DNA from 3 places in the Erwinia sp. E602 genome. Region 2 is predicted to be linked to each of the others. Evidence: predicted binding sites of a transcription regulator. Region 2 holds the regulator's gene; each other region holds the start of a gene.

Region 1 (7,058 bases), 790 kb from region 2:
ATGTCAACACAGTGTAAAGCGCTTTTATTCACTTTTTGATCACATTCAAGATTCTGAAAAACAAGTGAATAATTATCCTTATGCATTTTAACTGCATATTTTTTGCATAAAAATGCTTTCCCTATACCTGAGAAAATTCTAACTATTTATTCACCGATAGCGAAAAAGTCAGGTGGAAAAATTTTCCCCGCCGATGGCGGCGGCGACAGCGATATTCACGCCGGACCAGAGGGGTATGGCGGAAGATAGTGATGGCTGTGAGCGCCTGAGGCCGGATAAATCACTTTATTACCCGGCACAATTCGCGCAGCAAAACGCAACGCTGGCTCTCAACCTCACCCCCCGGTACACTCTTTGCGCATAACTTCAGTTCCAGGGAGCGGCAGCGCGACGATGCAACACTCTACAGTCCTTCAACAGCTGAGCGACGTGGTTGGTTCAGGCCAGCTGATCACCGATAGCTACAAGAAAGCGTATTACTGCAAAGGCTTCCGCGTTGGCCACGGCGACGCGCTGGCCGTGGCGGTGCCGCAAACCCTGCTGCAGCTGTGGCAGGTGCTGCAGGTCTGCCAGCAGAACGACACCATTATTCTGATGCAGGCGTCCAACACCGGCGTCACCGGTGGCTCCACGCCGCACGGCGATGACTATGACCGGCCGGTGATCGTCGTCAGCACCCGGCAGATTAAGGGGGTGCAGGTGATCGATAATGCACGGCAGGCGATCGCCTTCCCCGGCAGCACCCTGACCGAACTGGAAGCGGCGCTGAAGCCTCACCATAAAGAGCCGCACTCGGTGATTGGTTCCTCCTGTATCGGCGCGTCGGTGGTCGGCGGCATCTGCAATAACTCCGGCGGTTCGCTGCTGCAGCGTGGCCCGGCGTTTACCGAAAAATCACTGTTTGCTCGCATTAACGACGCGGGTGAGCTGCAGCTGATTAATCACCTGGGGATCGATCTTGGCGAGACGCCGGAGGCGATGCTCGCCAATCTGCAGGCCGGCAGCTATACCACCGGCAGCGCGCCGGACTGGGCGGGGAAGATCTGGGCCGATGACTATGCGTCTGTGATCAAAGATGTTGATGCGGTAACCCCGACGCGCTTTAACGGTAATCCTCAGTACCTGCACGACAGCGCGGGCTGCGCCGGTAAGGTGATCGTCTTCGCCGTTCGCCTCGCCACCTTTGACGCCAGCGAGCAGGAGGATACATTCTACCTCGGCACCAACGATGAGCAGGTGCTGCTGGCGCTGCGCCGTTACCTGATTGAGAACATGGAGCAGCTGCCGGTTCAGGCCGAATATATCCACCGCAACGCCTTCCGCCTGACCCTGCGTTACGCGCGGCATATGCTGCTGTCTATCCGGCGGCTGGGCCCGGCGGCGCTGCCTGGGCTGATGGCGAAGAAGGCCCGCTGGGATGCGTGGGTGAAAAAGCTCAACCTGTTGCCGCAGAACACCATTGATAAGCTGATCCAGCTGGGCAACCGCATTACCCCCTCCGGCATTGCGCCGCGGCTGCTCTCCTGGCACCGTCGCTATGAGCATCACCTGATGATTAAGGTGGCGCACAGTGAGGTGGCGCAAATGCACCGGCTGCTGACCGTCTTTTTCAGCGGGCACAACGGCGAGTGGTTCCACTGCGATGAGACGGAACAGCGTGACGCGTTCCTGGTGCGCTTTGGCGTCGGCGCCTGCACGGTGTTTTACTGCGATGCCTACGGCATTAACACCGACCAGCGGCTGATCGCCTTTGACGTGGCGCTGCGCCGTAACGACACGCAGTGGCGTATCGAGCTGCCCGCCGAGCTACAGGCACAGGTGCTTGAGGAGTCCTGCTGCGGCCACTTCTTCTGCCTGGTCAACCATCAGGACTATATTCTGCAACCCGGTGTGGACGGCGCGCAGTTTAAACAGGCGGTGCTGGCGTATCTTGACCAGCGCGGGGCGAAGTATCCGGCCGAACATAATATTGGCCATCTTTATCAGGCCTCGGAAGAGCATCAGCACCACTTCCATCAGCTTGATCCCACCAACAGCTGTAACCCCGGCATCGGTAAAACCAGTAAGAACAAGCACTGGGCCTGACGCTGCCGCGTCAGCCGTTCCGCGCCGCAGGTAACCCTGGGTTGCCTGCGGCCGCGGCCTGCATAAACCTGCAATAAAAAATAGTGGCAAAAGCGGGGCAACGGGGGCGTTGCAGGCTGGATTCGCTGCGTAATTTCAATACAATCACTGGCAGCCAGGAGGCTGACGGCAGAGTGAGGGAGCGAAAGGGGTGGCAAAGGTTATTCGGGATGGTTTGCATGAAAAAGTGGTGGCTGATGCTGCTGGCATCAACAATGGCCTTCCAGACGCTGGCGGCAGAGCATAACGCCGACCCGCAGGGGACCAGCCTGGCTTTTTACAACTGGTATCTGACGGCGTTAAGCCATGAAGAGAGCCCGATTGATGAGCACGACCCGCTGTTAAAAGAGTACGTTACCGAACGGTTGCTGAAAAAAATCACGCTGCTGATCAAAAGCCCGCAGGGGATGGATGACGACTACTTCTTACAGGATCAGGATTACAGCGACGGCTGGGTCAATAACGTCAGCGTAAGTGATTTTACCCTCAACGGTAATCAGGCCAGCGGCGAGGTGGTGCTGGGTCGCGATCCGGCCGATCGGCAACAGCTGCTGGTGACGCTGACCCACGACCGCGACGGCTGGAAAATTGATGACGTGCAGCTGGAATCTCCCACCCGTTAACGCAACGGGTGCGCAGAAGAATGATTAGCACCGCGCGTGCTTTCAGCGGCGCTGGTGATTATCTGGCCGGTTAACATTAAGCATTGATAACGTGTCTTTTTACGTCCGGCTGGAGGGTGCCAGCCGTCGGGCAACGTCAATGATTTTCACAGTGACAGGAATAGTGGTAAACGCTGCGGCTGATATCCAGCAGGCGACAGCTGTGGCGGGTGCCAATCTGGTAAGTTTCCTGCAGGAAATTAACCGCCTGGCGTTTATCGCCGGTGCTGAAAAAGTTCTTCACCACGCCCTGGAGCATCTCTTTGTCGCCCGCCAGCTGCTGCAGTTCACGGCTCAGGCTCTGCAGCGCTTCCTCTAATTCTCTGATTTTCCTTCCCTGTTCCGAATCCAGCCCGGCATACTTTTTCTTCCAGCTGTAGAAGGTCGCTTCAGAGATGCCCAGCGAGTCACAAATGTCTTTCGTCCGGGACCCGTTTTCCGATGCTTTAATAGCGCTGGTGATTTGTTCTTCGGTATAACGTGACTTTCTCATTAATGCGATTACCTTGCTTAATTATGCCGGAGTGATAATAATTTATTTATATATCTTAACTGTATCGGGATATTAACCTGGTATAAATGTAAGTGCGATTCTAATAATCGACATTGCATGTGAAACAGACCGGATTCACAAAATAATGAGATTTTTTCCTGCTGTTTAAAACACGCGGCCTTGCCGAATTAAACGGCGTTTAAACACGAAAAAAGGCTGGCTGATACCATCCGCCATCTTCGGGGCAACCGCGCACTCCTCCCTGCGTTGGGTGAGTCAGGGTAACGGCCGGAAAATGCCTGAGCGTATTCATCGCGGATCGGCTAATCCACTCTACGCGCTATTATCTGTGGTTTATAACAGGGGAGATTCAGGACGAAATCAGATCGTCAGCGGGGAAGACGCGCCGGGGCCGCCGAATGCTGGCAGGTTGTGCAGCACCCGATGCGGCCCGTCAGGCATCAGGCTCAGGGCAGCGGCCACTCGGGTGGCGTGCGGCTCATCACGTCAACAAACACCTCTTTGGTGATGTGCCAGAAGTTGTGCAGGTTTTCCATGCTCAGCGTGATGCCCAGCAGGCCGGTGACGAACCAGCACGACATGCCGATACCGATACCGGTGAAAACAAACGCCATCGCGTTGCGGCTGGCCTGGCGACACTTCACGTTGAAGGTGCTGGCCAGAAACATCATCACTGCGCTTAACAGCTCCCACCTCATCAGCAGCACGCTGGCGGTAATCGTACCCATTCTTAACACTCCGCAATAACAGACCTGACAGGAAAAAGTGCCACCAGCTGGCGGAGGAGAGCAGCCAGGAGGGCTCTTTCCGATCGAATACGAGGGTAAAGTGTGATGGCGGTCACATTGTACCATCTGGATTATTTTTTTGAACAATTTTTAGCTTGCAAATGACCATTTTTTCACCGACTCGTGCTTGAGGACGATCGGCAACAGGGGCGCGAAATAATAACATCATGGTACGAATATGATATTGAATGTTTACAGGCGAAAGTCATTAATGAAATTAAATTTCCGCTGACCGCAGGTGATTTTTTGCCATCACGAAGAATGGACGCTGTCATGACAGTTTTATATTTTCTGTTAAAGGTATGGCAGGCTAATTTATTGCTGCGAAACTTCAGCGAGAGAGTGTTTCACTTTGTACAAGTTTTTCCGGCAGGGCTAAGTTCCATTCTCAAGCTATCGCCTCTCAGGATAAAACCATATATTTTAATTTAAACATCTGATTATTATTGTTTTTATTTTATTTATTTGCTCTCTAATCGTCAAGTTTTGTATGATTTAAGATGAATCCTAGCATGGTAAAAGTTGTACGGTTAACCAACCCCGTGTAGGATTTTTTTCAGAGTTGAAATATCGGTATCGTTTTTTCATTATTGCCAGATATAAAATTAGAGCTATGAACTAATCGTGTGTCAATAAAATAATTCTCCAATGGACTGGGTTAAATAAATGGCTTCACCGCTGATTTTCACCGTGCGCAGCCGGCTGCCGCGATTAATCGACCTGTTACTCACGCCGCTGGCGTGGTGCGGATTTGTCTGGTTGTTTGTCACCGGATTGCTGCATATCCTGCGCGCAACACCTTACGGCGGCCCGCGGCCGCTGAGCTCGGGGATGAATACCCTGACGCTCTGTTTTGCTATCGCGCTGTTTAACGCCCGGGTGCCGACCGGCTGGGCCAGGTACAACCCGCTGCGCTTTCGCACCGAGCGCCGCCGTCCGGGTCTGGATCCGGACGAAGTGGCGGAGAGCTTTGCCATCAGTGAAAGCGACGTCAGCGTGTTAAGCAGCAACGACCTGCTGCGGGTCACCCACGATCGCCAGGGACGTATTACCGGGGTGGAAGCCCTGCGGGGCCGCCGTTAAACGGCGCGGCAACTGAGGAACCTATGATGAAAAATCGTCGCGCCGGGAGCGCATTTTCACCGGGCGTCCCGACCATTCGTAAACAGGTTCAGCGTATGCATCTGCTGATGGTCGGCGTGGCGCTGCTGTTTGGCAGCGTCTCGCTGCTGGCGATGAGAATGTCGCAGCCGCAGCGGGGGGAAACCGCCCCCGATGCGATCTGGCTGGTGCTGCTGCTGCTGAGCGCCATGCTGCTGGTGGTGGCGCTGCTGGCCTGGTTCCTGTCGCGCCGGCTGCATGCGGAGCTGGAGAGCTGGCAGCAGAAGCTTTCAAGCGAAAACGCCTCGCTGGCGCACAAGGCGCTGCACGACCCGCTCACCGGCCTGCCGAACCGGGCCGCCTTCGAACACCAGCTGGCCTCGCTGTGGCAGGAGCCCCGGTGTCGCGAGCGGATGGTGGTACTGTTCATCGACGGCGATCGCTTTAAGCAGATTAACGATCGGTACGGCCATGCGGCGGGGGACTGGGTGCTGAAGGAGACCGGCCGGCGGCTGCGCGCGCGGCTGCGGCGTGACGACCTGGTGGCGCGGATGGGCGGCGATGAGTTTGCGGTACTGCTGGCGACCGTTGAGCGGCCGGATCAGGTGGCGCGGGTGGCGCAGGATATTATCACCGCGATGGCGCAGCCGATGGTGCTGCAGGACGGCACCCGGGTGGTGCAGTCGTTGAGCATCGGCGCGGCGCGGGGGAAAGATCACAGCAGCGTGCAGGCGCTGATGGCGCAGGCCGACGCGGCGATGTATCACGTTAAAGCGTCAGGCGGCGGCTGGTATCTGTCACCCTCCTGCTGCATGACGGGCGTCGTGCTACCTCAGGTGGTCACCTCGCGGCAGGCTTAATTACGCGCCGGGCTGTTTTTCTCGGCGATACGCTGGGCAAAACCGCCCGCCGGATAGTCACTGCAGTCAAAGCTCCAGCTGCTGCGTGCCAGCGCCTGGCGGCGCATATGGTGACGATAGGCGGTGGGCGTCTGCATAAACTGGCGGCGGAACACGCGGGAAAAGGTCTGCTGCGAGTCGTAGCCGTACTGCATGGCGATATCAAATACCGGCCGCTGGGTCTGACGCAGCGCTTCTGCTGCCAGGGTCAGGCGGCGCTCACGAATATAATTCCCCAGCGTCTGTTTGGTGACGGCGCGGAACATCCGCTGCAGGTGCCATTTCGAATACCCCGATTTTGCGGCTACTTCATCAATCGACAGCGTCTTATCCAGATTGCTGTCGATCCAGTCGGTCAGGGTGCTGATGATGTCGTCATGCATACAGGTTTCTCCCGGTTTTCTGCGCCATGCTGGCGGATAAAAAAGTAAAGAGGTCCGTTGCCCCTCGCGGTATCAATGGTGGCTGAGTATAATTCCTCAAGTTAACTTGAGGTAAAGGGCTAAATGAAAAAAACTCGTACCACGCCGAACAAGCGCGAACTGACTCCCGGCGACGTGGCGCAGCGCTGCGGCGTGGCGGTCTCCGCGCTGCATTTCTATGAAAGTAAAGGCTTAATCAGCAGCCACCGCAATGCCGGCAACCAGCGGCGCTATCACCGTGACGTACTGCGCCGGGTGGCGGTAATCAAGATCGCCCAGCGTATCGGCATCCCGCTGGCGACCATCGGCGACAGCCTGATGCAGTACCCGGCGGACAAACGCATGTCGCCAAAAGAGTGGGCGGTGCTGTCCCAGCAGTGGCGTGACGAGCTGGACCGGCGCATTGAAACCCTCACTCATCTGCGCGACGATCTTAACGGCTGCATCGGCTGCGGCTGCCTGTCGATGCAGGACTGCCCGCTGCGCAACCCGAACGACCGGCTGAGCGAGCAGGGCACCGGCGCGATCCTGCTGGATGTGAAGGGTGG
Region 2 (7,058 bases):
AGCGGATAACGGCCTGCTGAACAAGCGCGGCACCATTTCCATGGCGCGCACCGCAGAGAAGGACAGCGCCACCAGCCAGTTCTTCATTAACGTGGCGGATAACGCCTTCCTTGACCACGGCCAGCGCGATTTTGGTTACGCGGTGTTCGGCAAGGTGGTGAAAGGGATGGACGTTGCTGACAAGATTGCGCAGGTTCCGACTCAGAACGTCGGCCCGTACCAGAATGTACCGGTGACGCCGGTGGTGATCCTCTCCGCCAAAGTCCTGCCGTAACGCTCCCCGCGCGGCCCGTGTGGCAGGCCACGCCTGCTGCACCGGCCTCACTGTTCTGCCCGCCTCGGTGGAAACAGATCTGCAGCCCGGCCTAAAATCCGTAGAATAAGCGGCAACCCGTCGATCAGGATTTTTCATGCTGCTGCTTATTGATAACTACGACTCCTTTACCTGGAACCTTTACCAGTATTTCTGCGAGCTGGGCGCGGAGGTCTGCGTGCGCCGCAACGATGCGATCACTCTGGATGAAATCAGCCAGCTGGCACCGCGTCAGCTGGTGATCTCCCCCGGCCCCTGTACCCCGAACGAAGCCGGTATTTCGCTGGAGGCGATCCGCCACTTTGCCGGCCGGCTGCCGATCCTCGGCGTCTGCCTCGGGCATCAGGCGATTGCCCAGGCGTTTGGCGCACGGGTGGTGCGCGCGCGCCAGGTGATGCACGGCAAGACGTCGGCCATCGAACATAATGACGGCGGCGTGTTTGCCGGGCTGAATCATCCGCTTAACGTTACCCGTTACCATTCGCTGATCGTGGAAAACGGTACGCTGCCCGCTGAGTTTGAACTGACGGCCTGGACGCTGCGCGACGGTCAGCCCGATGAGATCATGGGTTTTCGCCACCGCACGCTGCCGCTGCAGGGGGTGCAGTTTCACCCGGAAAGTATTCTCAGCGAGCAGGGCCATCAGCTGCTGGAAAATTTTCTCAGAACCTGATTAACGGTTGCCTTTGTGTGATTTTTTATGCATATTTTATGACTATATTTTCATGTTAATTTAACGTTCAACGGGTGAGGTAGGGAATGGCGGCTGAAAAAATGGCGGTTACGCGGGCGACCTTTGATGAGGTGATTTTGCCTGTTTATGCACCTGCACAGTTTGTGCCGGTGAAAGGAAAAGGCAGCCGCGTCTGGGATCAGCAGGGAAAAGAGTACGTGGATTTTTCCGGTGGGATCGCGGTAACGGCGCTGGGGCACTGCCATCCGGCGCTGGTTGAGGCGCTGAAAACGCAGGGCGAGACCCTGTGGCACACCAGCAACGTATTTACCAACGAACCTGCGCTGCGCCTGGCTTCAAAGCTGATTGCCGCCACCTTCGCCGACCGCGTATTTTTTGCTAACTCCGGTGCGGAAGCAAACGAAGCCGCCTTTAAGCTGGCGCGCTACTACGCCAGCCAGCGTCACAGTCCGTTTAAAAGCAAGATTATTGCCTTCCACAACGCCTTCCACGGCCGCACGCTGTTTACCGTGTCGGTTGGCGGCCAGCCGAAGTATTCCGACGGCTTTGGCCCGAAACCGGCCGACATTATTCACGTGCCGTTTAACGATCTGGCCGCGGTGAAGGCGGTGATCGACGATCACACCTGCGCCATTGTGGTCGAGCCGATTCAGGGCGAGGGCGGGGTCACGCCGGCTACGCCGGAATTTATGCAGGGCCTGCGCCAGCTCTGTGACCAGCACAACGCGCTGCTGGTGCTGGACGAGGTGCAGAGCGGTATGGGCCGCAGCGGCAAGCTGTTCGCTTATGAGCACTACGGCGTGCAGCCGGACATTATCACCACCGCGAAAGCGCTGGGCGGCGGCTTCCCGGTCAGCGCGATGCTGACCACCAATGAGATCGCCTCGGTGATGGCTCCGGGCGTGCACGGCACGACCTACGGCGGCAACCCGCTGGCCTGTGCGGTCGCCGAAGCGGCGCTGGATATCATCAATACCCCTGAGGTGCTGGACGGCGTGGCCGAGCGCCGTCAGCTGTTTGTCGAGGCGCTGCAGGCGCTGGATGCCCGCCTGGACCTGTTCAGCGAGATCCGCGGCAAGGGCCTGTTAATCGGCGCGGCGCTGAAGCCACAGCACGCCGGCAAAGCGCGTGACATCCTTACCGCCTCGGCGGCGGAAGGGGTAATGGTGCTGGTTGCAGGGACTGACGTGATCCGCTTTGCTCCGTCGCTGGTGATTGAGCCTGCCGACATTGCCGAAGGTATGGCACGCTTCGCGGCGGCGGTGGAAAAGGTGCTGGCGTAAGCCTCACCGACTTTACACGCTGACTGGCTGACTGGCTGACTGGCTGACTGGCTGACTGGCTGACTGGCTGACTGGCTGACTGGCTGAACGATCGTGTGGCGTGCTGGCGGGCGGGCACTTAGCATGGCGCCAACGGCAGCGGCGACAGCGACGGATGCCGGTGGGTAACGGTGATGCTGAGGGCGGGAGCGATCCCGCCCTCAGTTTTTTTTGCCCAGACGGCGGCGCAGCCAGCCGCCGTGGTGCGGGCGCTGGCTCCATGTCAGCGACGAGATAGTGTGCATTATGCTGAGGTGGCTGAGGATGCGCTTAACGTGGCGTTCGACCACGGTGGTTGGCCCGCCGTGGAGCGCCTCAGGCGCTTCCAGCACGTTGCTCTCCGATCCCGGTCCGTCATACTCCAGCCGCTGCTGACAGCGCTGCAGGGCAATCTCACAGGACTGCAGATAGCGCTCCGCAAGCGATCGGGTCAGCATGGTATGTTCGCGCGCCAGGATGGTAATGGCGTTGATATGTTCGACGATAAACTGGCTGTGGGTCACCCACAGCTTCATGTCGGAGAGATAGCGTGAGTTAAAGCCCGGCTCCTGCATCGCCTGGTTCAGCGAGTTAAACAGCGCGTTGTGCGCCTGGTTGACGCGCATGCGCTGATACGCCAGCTTGCCGGCATCCTGCTCGTCGCCCAGTAACAGCCGCAAAGCCTCCTGGTCCGCCTCCAGCGCGTCGTGCGCGTTCTGCCGCAGCAGGCCGTTCTGCCACTGTGGCCACAGCCAGATCATGCCGCCAAAGGCGATCAGGCAGCCCATCAGCGTATCCATCAGCCGCGGCAGCAGAAAATCGGCACCGTTCAGCGACAGCAGTTGCAGCGTCCATACCGTGGTCACCGTAAAGCCGACCGTGGCCCAGCCGTAGAACGGGCGGATAATCAGGTAGCTCACCAGCGTAATCGCCAGCATCAGCAGCAGCACCACCGACTCCGGCGCGTGCAGGCGCAGGGTGAGTGCCGCCACCGCCAGCCCGGCCAGCGTGCCCAGCGCACGGTGTTGAATGCGTACCCGGGTAGCGCTGTAACCGTTGAGGCTAACGAACATCACCGTCATCAGCACCCAGTAAGGTTTGGGCAGGTTAAAGAACAGCGCCAGCGTACTGGCAAAGGTCAGCATCACCGCATAACGGGCGGCGGTGCGCAGCGCGGTGGACTTCAGCGACAGGTAGCTTTTCAGCGCCGGGATCAGCGGCAGGCGGCGCTGGCGGTCGGCCATCAGGTCGCGGCGGTAGAGCGGCTGCTGGGTGCGCAGCAGGCGGGCGATACGGCTGAAGTGGTAATAACAGAAGTTGCCGACCGGATTGTCAGGATGCTGGCGGGCGATCTTCTCCAGCGCCTGTAGCTGTTTTTCCATGCCAAAGCGCGCCGACAAACGATGGTAGAGGATATCATCCGCCAGCGTGCGCAGCCGCGCGGCAATAATCCGGGCGTTCCAGCGGATCACCGCCTCTGCATGGCTCTGTTCGACCAGCTTTTGCACCTCCTGCGGCTGATGCAGGCTGACGGCGATATGCTCCTGCAGATCCAGCGCCACCTGAAAGGCGCGCGTCAGCCGCCGGTAGTGCTGATCGCGGCCGGCGGAGAGCATATGCATCTGCTGATAGCAGGTATTAATCAGGTCGACCGCCTTCTGCTGACGAATCAGCAGCGGCGGCAGCGCGGTATCGGGGTCGGTCAGGCGGGTCAGCAGGGTATATTTGGCTTCGCAGTAACCCGCCAGTTCACGGTAAAGCAGGCTCAGGGTTTCCCGCAGCGGCTGCTCTTTCCACAGCCAGAACCAGAAGCCGTTAAACAGTCCGTACCACAGGGTGCCGCAGATAAACAGCAGCGGCGGCTGCCAGACAGGCACCCGGCCTGCCAGGCTTAAGGTAAAGATGGCGGCGATCAGCGACGCGGGCAGCAGGCGGCCGTGCAGCGGGCTGATTTCACCCAGCACGCCAAGCACCATCGTCATCAGCAGCAGGATCAGCGGCAGCGGCACGCCCTGTGCCCCGGCATACTGGATCAGAAAACTGCAGCCGGCAAACAGCGAGCCGCCGACGATCAGGCGTTTAAAGAAGCGTTTATGCAGGGTATCAAGGCCGGCGTTGTTGCAGCAGGCGGGGACTAAAGAGAACAGCAGACCCTGTTGCAGGGCTCCGAACAGCCAGCCAGTCGCCACCGGCAAACAGAGCACCAGCGTTTGCCGCAGGGCGTAGTTGACCTCAGGGTGATAGATGAGTCTACGCCACATGCACCGTACCCATAAAAAAGGCGCGACAGAAGCCTGTCGCGCCGCAGGATTAAGATCGGTTAACGGGTGCCGTAAACGACAATGGTTTTGCCGTGTGCGGAGATCAGATTCTGATCTTCCAGCATTTTCAGGATACGGCCCACGGTTTCACGGGAACAGCCGACGATCTGGCCGATCTCCTGACGGGTGATTTTGATCTGCATGCCATCCGGGTGGGTCATGGCATCGGGCTGTTTGGCCAGATTGAGCAGGGTCTGGGCAATACGGCCGGTGACGTCGAGGAAGGCGAGGTTGCCGACCTTTTCAGACGTCACCTGCAGACGACGCGCCATCTGCGAGGAGAGACGCATCAGAATATCCGGGTTAACCTGAATCAGCTGACGGAATTTTTTGTAGGAAATTTCAGCCACTTCACAGGCCGCTTTCGCGCGCACCCAGGCGCTGCGCTCCTGCCCCTCTTCAAACAGGCCCAGTTCGCCAATAAAGTCGCCCTGGTTCAGGTAGGAGAGGATCATCTCTTTGCCTTCTTCATCCTTGATCAGCACCGCTACCGCGCCTTTGACGATGTAGTAGAGGGTTTCTGCCTTTTCACCCTGATGGATCAGCGTGCTTTTGGATGGATATTTGTGAATATGGCAATGTGACAGGAACCATTCGAGAGTCGGGTCTGTTTGCGGTTTGCCGAGAACCATTCGCTGTTATCCTCTGTTTTGTCATCGAGCCCAAAAACAGGGGCTGCTCTCCCTGCCAGGCGTTGAAATAGTCAAGCGTTTCCCTGAGGGAAAATGATACGGGTCTCTGTTCAGAGCATGGCTCGCGTAGGGGGCCCGTTTTTACCGTGCATGATGGTGACAGTAAATATTACAGCTTTGTTTGTAGCACAGCTTTACATAACTGTCTTGTGTTGTATCGCTTCAGCATAGCGGGAAAAGGGAGGGCGTGCTGTTTTTGCCGGTAGAACAGCGCCACGCGTCACGCCCGCTGGCTTTCTCAAGTATTTTCAACAGCTGCTGCGCGCTGGCGGTCAGCGGCGAGTGGCTGGAGCAGACCGCGCCATACCGCAGCGCGGGCAGCGTGCCGATCGGCAGCTGCACCAGGCTGTGCGACCAGCGGCTCACCACCGGTTCCGGTAACAGCATCAGGTATCCCGCACGCTCGACCAGTTCGATGGCGGACAGTAACGAACTGGTGCGCAATGCCGGCTGCGGCAGCGCCTGAAAAAAGCGTTTCAGCTCATCATTTAACGATGACAGCGTGGCGCTCTCATCTTCTGCCAGCAGCCATTTTTGCTCGCTCAGCTGGGTTAACGCCCGCGCCCGCCGCGCCGGATGATTTTTGCTGGCGACCACGCACAGCGGCACCTGAAAGAGCGGGGTGATCACCAGCCGCTCCTGCTTAAGATCGGCGGGAACCGGCCCGGCGGCAAAGTCGATCTCGCCGCTGTTCAGCAGCGGCAGCAGGCTGCGCATCAGGCCCTCTTTGACGCTTAGCCGGGCCTGCGGGTGGCGCAGGCGAAATTTTTCGACCACCTCCGCCAGCATCGTTGAGCCCACCAGGCTGCAAACTCCCACCGCCACCTGCCCCTGCTGAGGATGCTGGGCGGAGTAGATTTCATCCCCCGCCCGCTGCAGCTCCTGCAGGATAAAGCGGTTGCGTACCGCGAACAGCTGGCCGCTGGGCGTCAGGGTGATCCCGCCAGGGCCGCGCAGAAACAGCGCCGTTTGCAGCGTATTTTCCAGTTCCTTCAGCGCCCGGCTGATGGCCGGCTGTGACTGTGCCAGCGTGCGGGCCGCCGAGCGGATACTGCCCTGACGCACGACTTCTTCAAACACCCGCAGCTGCTGCATTTTAGGTAGATAGCGCATCCCGTTCTCCTTCACTGATGCCAGAAACGTATCAGGGCAACGAAAATTTCATCTTACCTGACTGATGTAAATCCCTGATGGTGTTGTGGACATGTTAAATCATTGTGCTTGTTTCGTTGTGATGTTGCTCACAGCGCGGGACAGAGACTGACGGACGTAATTGATTGATTCCTTTTCAGTTAATTAGGAGAAACAGCAATGGATAGACGCGCACGCCTGGGAATGATCCTGATGTTATTTGCCGGCTATACCCTGATTTATATCGATAAAACCGTGATGGGCTTTGCGCTTCTGCCGATACGCGCAGAGTTTAACTTCACCCCGCAGCAGGTCGGCCTGATCCCGGGCTTATTTTTTTTCTCCTACACCCTGTTTCAGATCCCCGCCGGCTGGTTAAACGACCGGCTGGGCTACCGGGCGATGCTGGTGATGTCGCTGGCGCTGGTGGGCGTATGTGCCCTGCTGTTTGGCTGGTGGGGGCTGGGCCTTGGCTGGCTGATCCTGTTTCGCATGCTGGCCGGCATCGGTCACTCCGGTTATCCCAGCGCCAGCGCGAAAACGGTGACCATGACCTTCGATCTGCAGCATCGTACCTTTGTACAGTCGCTACTGCTCTCCTCCTCA
Region 3 (7,058 bases), 120 kb from region 2:
GATCACCCGGTCCGCCGTGTGACGCATTTGCTTATGAAACGCCGACAGATCGGCATTGATCGGGATCTCCGCATCGCGCAGCCGCTGATGACCGATGATCAGCGTCAGTGCGAGGCGGAACTTATCGATATCACCGGGATAGAGATTCAGCAGCATAAACAGTTGCTGATAGAGCGCGGGCAGATGGTTCTCTTTGCGTCGCGCGGTGTTGGTCGTCATCGCCGCCACCGCCGCGTACATAAAGCGGTTCAGCAGGGTACGGGCCACCCGGGCCTTCGAGCTGTCGCGGATCAGCAGCAGCACCAGCAGCGCCACTATCGCACCAATCGCCTGGCCCAGCGCGCCGTCCATAAACACGCTGACCTCAAATTTCATCGGATTATCCAGCGTCAGGATGTTGATGGTGCCGACCAGTGCACCCAGCGTGCCGATCTGCCGGCGCTGGATCAGCAGCCCGGCGATAAACGCCATCACCCCCAGCGCGATCAGCAGCAGCAGCAGGCTCTGCTGGGTGGCCGGCATGATCACCATGTAGTAGAGCGATCCCAGCGGGATCGCCACGATCATGCCGTAGACAAAATCTTTCGCCATCATCACCGGGTTCGGCATACGCATCGCCAGCGCGGTGATCACCGCCAGCATCACCATTGCCCCGCTGCCCGAGGTCCAGCCGGTCCACAGCCAGAACAGCGATCCCACCCCGGTGGCAACAAAGGTACGCACGCCGTTAAGCAGCGCGTGACGGCTTTCCGCCGAACGCATCTTCACCACCGGTTCGGCGTCCAGCACCTCTTCCTCAATGCGGCTGATGCGGCTGTTGGTCTGGATCCCCTTCAGCAGCAGCAGATAACGGCTGGCGGCGCCGACCCAGCTGGTCAGCGTGGCCGGGGTATTTCTGCTGCCGCTGACGGTAATCACCCGGCGCAGGATCTTCATCCGCTTATGCACGTCAGCCACGCTGGTGACCGGCTTTTCAAAGAACAGCTGAAACTGCGGCGGCACGTATTCCGGCCGCGAGTTCTGGATCAGGAAGGTTTCGCAGGCTTGGGTAATCAGCGTCAGCGACAGGCTGTTCATCACCGTCATCCGCCGCTCCACCTTGTGCCAGCGCCCGGACTCCATCATCAGATGCGTACGCATGCCCTTCAGCGCGGTGGTGCGCCGCACCAGCCCGGCCCAGGCTTTGTCCACCTCGTCTTTATCGCCGTGCGCTACGCACAGCTGCATTAGCTGGTAGTGATCCACCAGCAGCGACTCCGCTTCGCGGTCAATATCCAGCTTGATCGAGCGCGGCGAAAACAGCAGGTCGGCGAGAATGGCGCAGACGATGCCGATGATGATCTCGCTACAGCGCTCAACGGCAAACTGCGGTGCCAGCAACAGTGAGCCGTTGGCATCTACGCTGACCACAATAATCAGCGCCGTATAGCCGGCCAGCCCCAGCGCATAGGAGTTCTCCACCTTGATCAGCGAAGAGATCCACACGCACACTCCGGCCCACAGGCAGCACAGCATCAGCATTAACGCCGGGGCACGAATGGTGGCAATCATAATGGTCAGCGCGGCGATACAGCCGATAAAGGTGCCGATAATGCGCAGCATGCCGCGGTGGCGCAGCGCGCCGGAGAAGGGATCGCCACCGGCGGCAAAGCCGGTGCCGCCCGCCACGATAGCGGCGGTCATCACCGCCCAGCGCGGGGTTTCAAGATTGAATTCAAAGCCGACAAACAGCGCCATCACGATGGCGAAGGTAAGCTTGATCGGAAAACGCAGACGATACCACTGCATGGTGCCCCCGGCCTCAGCCAAACTCGCGCAGGCGATGCATCAGCTGCATAAACGGCGACAGCGGCTCGGCTTTACGGTCGGCGGGCCCGGTTACCACCACGGTGGCCGTGGTGCCGGAAGGGAACAGATTCCCCGGCTGCCGATCGAGGTGGATCCGCACCGGCACGCGCTGCGCCAGGCGCACCCACTCGAGGTTCGAGTCAATGGTGGCCATGCCTTTGCTGTCAACGGTGCTGCTGCTGTTGGTCACCCCGGCGGCAACGCTGTCCACCGTGCCGCGCAGCAGCTGGTTGCTGCCCAGCGGGGTGATCTCAACGCGATAGCCGGGACGGATACCGTCAAGCTTGGTCTCTTCCAGGTACGCCAGCACGTAGAACGAGCCCTGTTTTACCAGCGCCACCGACGTCGACCCGCGGGTAATGAACTCGCCGGTATAGACGTTGAGGTTGGTTACCCAGCCCGCCGACGGCGCTTTGATCACCGTGCGCTCCAGATCGAGCTTCGCCAGATCGCGGGTGGCTACCGCTTTGGCCAGCTGGTGCTCGGTGGTCTGGAAATCGCTGTTCGCCTGGTCAATCGCCTCACGCGACATCGCCGAGGTGCCGAGCTGGTTACGGCGCGACGCTTCGCGGCGTTTTTCACTCAGCAGCGCCTGGTAGTAGGCAACATCGGCTTCAGCCTCTTCCAGCGCCTTCTGATAACGCGGCTGGTCGATGGTGAACAGCACCTGGTCTTTCTGCACCAGCTGGTTGTCGCGCACGCGCACATCGGTGATCAGGCCACTGACGTCCGGGGCAATCGCCACCACGTCAGCGGAGAATTTGGCATCACGCGTCCACGGGGATTCGGTGTAGAACACCCAGACGCGGAAAATCAGCACGACGGCCACCACCACCAGCAGCAGCGTAATGGCGAAACGGGATATTTTTCTTGTTAGCGCTTTCACAATGACCTCAGACGAACAAACGGGAGACAAGATAAAACAGGCAGCAGTAGAGCGCCGTATTAAACAGGGCGGGATGCCACACCAGATCGTACAGACCGGTAGGCGTGATCAGCCGACGCACCAACCAGAACAGCATCAGTGACACAATAATTTCAAAGAAGATGGGCGGAAAAGACAGCCCAAACACCACAATAACCGGAAGCACACTCATCTCTTATCCTTGTCGATACCATACCGGGCCTGAGGCACCATCAACCCGCTCCCTTTCTGGCATCGGCGAAGCCATGCAGACAAATTATGTTCATACGGTGAATGAACGTACAGACGCGAGACCGGCGTTTACTGAATAATAGCCTATCCAGCGTGCCAGTATTAAAGGGAGTAGAACGTCGGAACGATGGCCCGGCGGTGCTATAGTAACGCGCTTGACTATATCTTTTCTACCCAATGTGATCTAAATCACTTTTAAGCCAGGATTAATAATGGAAAGACTGAAGGGCATGTCGGTGTTTACCCGCGTGGTAGAGCTGGGATCGTTTACCGCCGCGTCGCAGCAGCTGCAGATGAGCGTATCGGCGGTCAGTCAGATTGTGGCCAGGCTGGAAGACGAGCTGCAGGTCAAGCTGCTCAACCGCAGCACCCGCAGCCTGGGGCTGACGGAAGCCGGCAAGATCTATTTTCAGGGCTGCCGGCGGATGCTGTCGGAAGCCCAGCAGGTGCACGAACAGCTCTACGCCTTTAACAATACGCCGATCGGCACGCTGCGTATCGGCAGCTCCTCCACCATGGCGCAAAACGTGCTGGCCACGATGACCGCCGAGATGCTGAAAGAGCACCCGGGCCTGACGGTTAATCTGGTGACCGGCATTCCGGCCCCCGATCTGATCGCCGACGGGCTGGATCTGGTGTTGCGCGTGGGTGCGCTGCAGGACTCCAGCCTGTTTTCCAAGCGCGTCGGATCGATGCCGATGGTGGTCTGCGCGGCAAAGAGCTATCTCGCGCAGCACGGCACGCCGGAAAATCCGGCCGGTATCGGCCACTTCTCGTGGCTGGAATACAGCGTTCGGCCGGATAACGACTTTGAGCTGACCTCCCCGCAGGGCACCACCACCCGCCTGTCGCCGCGCGGACGCTTTGCCACCAACGATTCACAGACGCTGATCCGCTGGCTGAAGGCCGGTACCGGCATCGCCTACGTGCCGCTGATGTGGATCATCGATGAGATTAATAGCGGTGAGGTGGAGATCCTGTTTGCCCACTATCAGTCGGTACCGCGACCGGTGTATGCGGTCTACACCCAGAAAGACAAGCTGCCGCTGAAGGTGCAGGTGTGTATCAACTACCTGACCGACTACTTCGATAAGGTGGCGGAGATATATCAGGAGTTTCGTCAGCCCTGACGGCGGGGGAAAACAGAACAGGATTGCCCTCAGGGGTGAGGGCAATCTTTATTATCAGCAACCGGGGAGGTTACTCGGTGCCGCCGACGGTAATTTTATCCAGCTTCAGCGTCGGCTGGCCCACGCCCACCGGCAGGCTCTGCCCCTCTTTACCACAGACGCCAACGCCCTTATCCAGCGCCAGGTCGTTACCGACCATCGAAATCTGCTGCATCGCCTCAATGCCGGAGCCGATCAGGGTCGCCCCCTTAACCGGTTTGGTCACCTTACCGTTTTCGATCAGATAGGCTTCCGAGGTCGAGAAGACAAACTTGCCGGAGGTGATATCCACCTGCCCACCGCCGAAGTTCGGCGCGTACAGGCCGTACTCCACGCTTTCGATAATCTCCTGCGGCGTCGACTTACCGGCCAGCATATAGGTATTGGTCATACGCGGCATCGGCAGGTGAGCGTAGGATTCGCGACGGCCGTTGCCGGTCGGCGCCACGCCCATCAGGCGGGCATTAAGCTTGTCCTGCATATAGCCTTTCAGGATGCCCTTCTCAATCAGCACGTTGTACTGGCCCGGCACGCCTTCATCATCCACCGCCAGCGAGCCGCGCAGGCCTTCAATGGTACCGTCGTCAACCACCGTACACAGCTCCGACGCCACCTGCTGACCAAGCTGACCGCTGAACACCGAGGTGCCGCGACGGTTGAAGTCGCCTTCCAGGCCGTGGCCAACCGCTTCATGCAGCAGTACGCCCGGCCAGCCGGCACCGAGCACCACCGGAATCGCCCCGGCCGGGGCCGCTACCGCGCTCAGATTAACCAGCGCCATACGCACCGCTTCGCGCGCCCAGGCTTCGGCACGCACTTCGCCATTTTCGTCGGCGAGGAAGAATTCGTAGCCGGAACGGCCGCCGCCGCCGCTGCTGCCGCGCTCGCGTTTGCCGTTATCGTCGACCTGTACGCTGACCGACAGGCGCACCAGCGGGCGAACATCCGTTGCCAGCGTGCCGTCGGTCGCCGCCACCAGCACCAGTTCATAGACGCCGGTCAGGCTGGCGGAGACCTCCTGCACGCGCGGGTCGGCCGCGCGGGCAGCGCTGTCCACCCGGTGCAAGAGGGCAATTTTATCTTCGCGCGACAGGCTTTGCAGCGGGTCCAGCGCCGGGTAAAGCGGACGGTGCAACACCGCACCAAGGGTGTGTGAACGGCCGTTGCCCTGCTCACGCACGATGCTGCGCGCGGCGGTGGCGCTCTGCTGCAATGCATTCAGCGTCAGCTGATCGGCGTAGGCAAAGCCGGTCTTCTCACCGCTGACCGCGCGCACGCCCACGCCCTGATCGATGTTGTACGAGCCATCTTTAATAATGCGGTCTTCCAGCACCCAGGATTCGTGATAGCTGGCCTGGAAATAGAGGTCGGCGTAGTCCAGCCTGCGCTCGGAAAGCTGACCAAGGATGGAAAAGAGGTCGCTGTGACTAATGTTATTGGCAGTCAGTAACTGCTCACTTACCAGATTCAGGCTCATGAATTCTCACTTAGCAGGGAGCCGCCGTCGGCTGCCTTAATGTTCAATATCGTCTATGCGTTTACGTTAGCCTGAGTCAAATCTGCTGCTACGTCAAACTCACTTATCATCGTTTTTACGAGGTTTACGCAACACCTCGTTGATTTCCGGTTTATCGATCGGCCCGCCGATGTGATAGCGCAGCACAGATATCTTACTCCACAACGGCCCGAGCACCTTGCTGGCGGCAAACACCGCCGCGCCGATCACCGGGTTGACCGCAAATGCGGTAGCCACCCCAACGGTGGCGGAGATCTCCGGGGCCACCACCGCCTGCATATCGATGCGCCGTTTCACCAGGTCCAGCTTCCCCTGCATGGCGATATCGGCTTCCAGCCCGTCCACCAGCAGGTTATCGGTGTGCATCACGCCGTTTTCAACCCACGCGGTGCCGTTAATCGAGTCAAAGTAAAAGCCCTCGCTGAAGGTATCGCTGAAGTCCAGCCGCAACTTGCGCAGCAGCGCGTCGAAGCTGACCAGCCGCAGCAGCTGCCCGGCACGACCGGTAGAGACATCGGCAATCTGCCCGGCTCCCAGGTGTGATTTGAGCACGCCGCTCAGCGTCTCCAGCGAGGGCTGCCACGGCGCAGAGCGCCAGTGCAGGTCGTAATCGAGCTTAAACGGCGCGTCGCGCAGCGGGCTGCTGACGCCAAACCAGTTGGTAGCATCGCTGATATTCTTGCCGCTCAGCACGCCTTTCAGCGACGTGCGCGCCTCGCCGGGGCGGTTGACCCACTCACCGGCCACCGTCAGGCGCGCGTTGCCGCTGTCGATCAGGCCCTGTTTCAGGGTCAGGGTATCGCCGGCGGGGGTCAGTTCCGCCTGCATGCGGCCGAATTTCTGCCCGCGCAGCCAGCATTCGTCGCAGTTAAGCCGCAGCGCCGGCCAGTGGCTGAAGTCAATGCTATTGGCATCGGCAGGCAGCGGTGAATCGCCGCCGCCGTCGGCCCACTGCGGGTTGTAGTAGAGGTACTTCAGACTGGCCTGCCACGGGCCGGACGCCTGGCTGACCAGGCTGCCGTCAATCTCGCGCCCTCTGGCGGCCACGCGGGTCTGACCGGCGACGCCCTGCGACACCGTCAGGTCCAGATCCTGCCACTGCTGGCCGCCCAGCGTCAGGGCCGGGGTATGCAGGCGGATATCGCCAGGCAGCGACGGCGTGCCCGTTTTGCCAGCGCCCGCTTTGCCGCTGCCGGCCAGGTTGCTGCTCAGCAGGCCCAGCCAGGCTTCGCCGTCCAGCGGCGGCAGGTTCAGCACCATGCCGCTGTTTTCCGGCAGGGGCGGCGTGCGCTTAACGTCGCCCTGCCAGATACCGCGATCCAGATGCAGCTGCTTACCCAGCAGCCAGCGGCTGTTGAAACGCTGCTCC

What was found. Region 2 encodes CRP, which controls carbon source genes, mostly activating them, when cyclic AMP is high. Its sites were predicted from a motif close to ATGTGANNNNNNTCACAT; they were not measured.
Region 1: a site for CRP is predicted at 4,129-4,146, ahead of GKQ23_RS21845 (YjcB family protein). Genes of this name have one in related genera too.
Region 3: a site for CRP is predicted at 3,182-3,199, ahead of aaeR (HTH-type transcriptional activator AaeR). Genes of this name have one in related genera too.

What each region holds. Positions count from the first base shown of each region.
Region 1 is NZ_CP046582.1:4,405,810-4,412,867, reverse strand. It holds gene dld (D-lactate dehydrogenase) at 394-2,085, shown strand; gene GKQ23_RS21855 (DUF3828 domain-containing protein) at 2,304-2,747, shown strand; gene GKQ23_RS21850 (transposase) at 2,884-3,279, opposite strand; gene GKQ23_RS21845 (YjcB family protein) at 3,747-4,028, opposite strand; gene pgaD (poly-beta-1,6-N-acetyl-D-glucosamine biosynthesis protein PgaD) at 4,755-5,171, shown strand; gene GKQ23_RS21835 (GGDEF domain-containing protein) at 5,195-6,049, shown strand; gene soxS (superoxide response transcriptional regulator SoxS) at 6,046-6,471, opposite strand; gene soxR (redox-sensitive transcriptional activator SoxR) at 6,595-7,058, shown strand, end outside.
Region 2 is NZ_CP046582.1:349,152-356,209, forward strand. It holds gene ppiA (peptidylprolyl isomerase A) at 1-274, shown strand, start outside; gene GKQ23_RS02925 (aminodeoxychorismate synthase component II) at 411-986, shown strand; gene GKQ23_RS02930 (aspartate aminotransferase family protein) at 1,073-2,290, shown strand; gene GKQ23_RS02935 (YccS/YhfK family putative transporter) at 2,491-4,569, opposite strand; gene crp (cAMP-activated global transcriptional regulator CRP) at 4,629-5,261, opposite strand; gene GKQ23_RS02945 (LysR substrate-binding domain-containing protein) at 5,484-6,434, opposite strand; gene GKQ23_RS02950 (MFS transporter) at 6,633-7,058, shown strand, end outside.
Region 3 is NZ_CP046582.1:468,336-475,393, reverse strand. It holds gene aaeB (p-hydroxybenzoic acid efflux pump subunit AaeB) at 1-1,788, opposite strand, end outside; gene aaeA (p-hydroxybenzoic acid efflux pump subunit AaeA) at 1,802-2,734, opposite strand; gene aaeX (p-hydroxybenzoic acid efflux pump operon protein AaeX) at 2,742-2,945, opposite strand; gene aaeR (HTH-type transcriptional activator AaeR) at 3,217-4,134, shown strand; gene tldD (metalloprotease TldD) at 4,205-5,650, opposite strand; gene yhdP (AsmA2 domain-containing protein YhdP) at 5,750-7,058, opposite strand, start outside.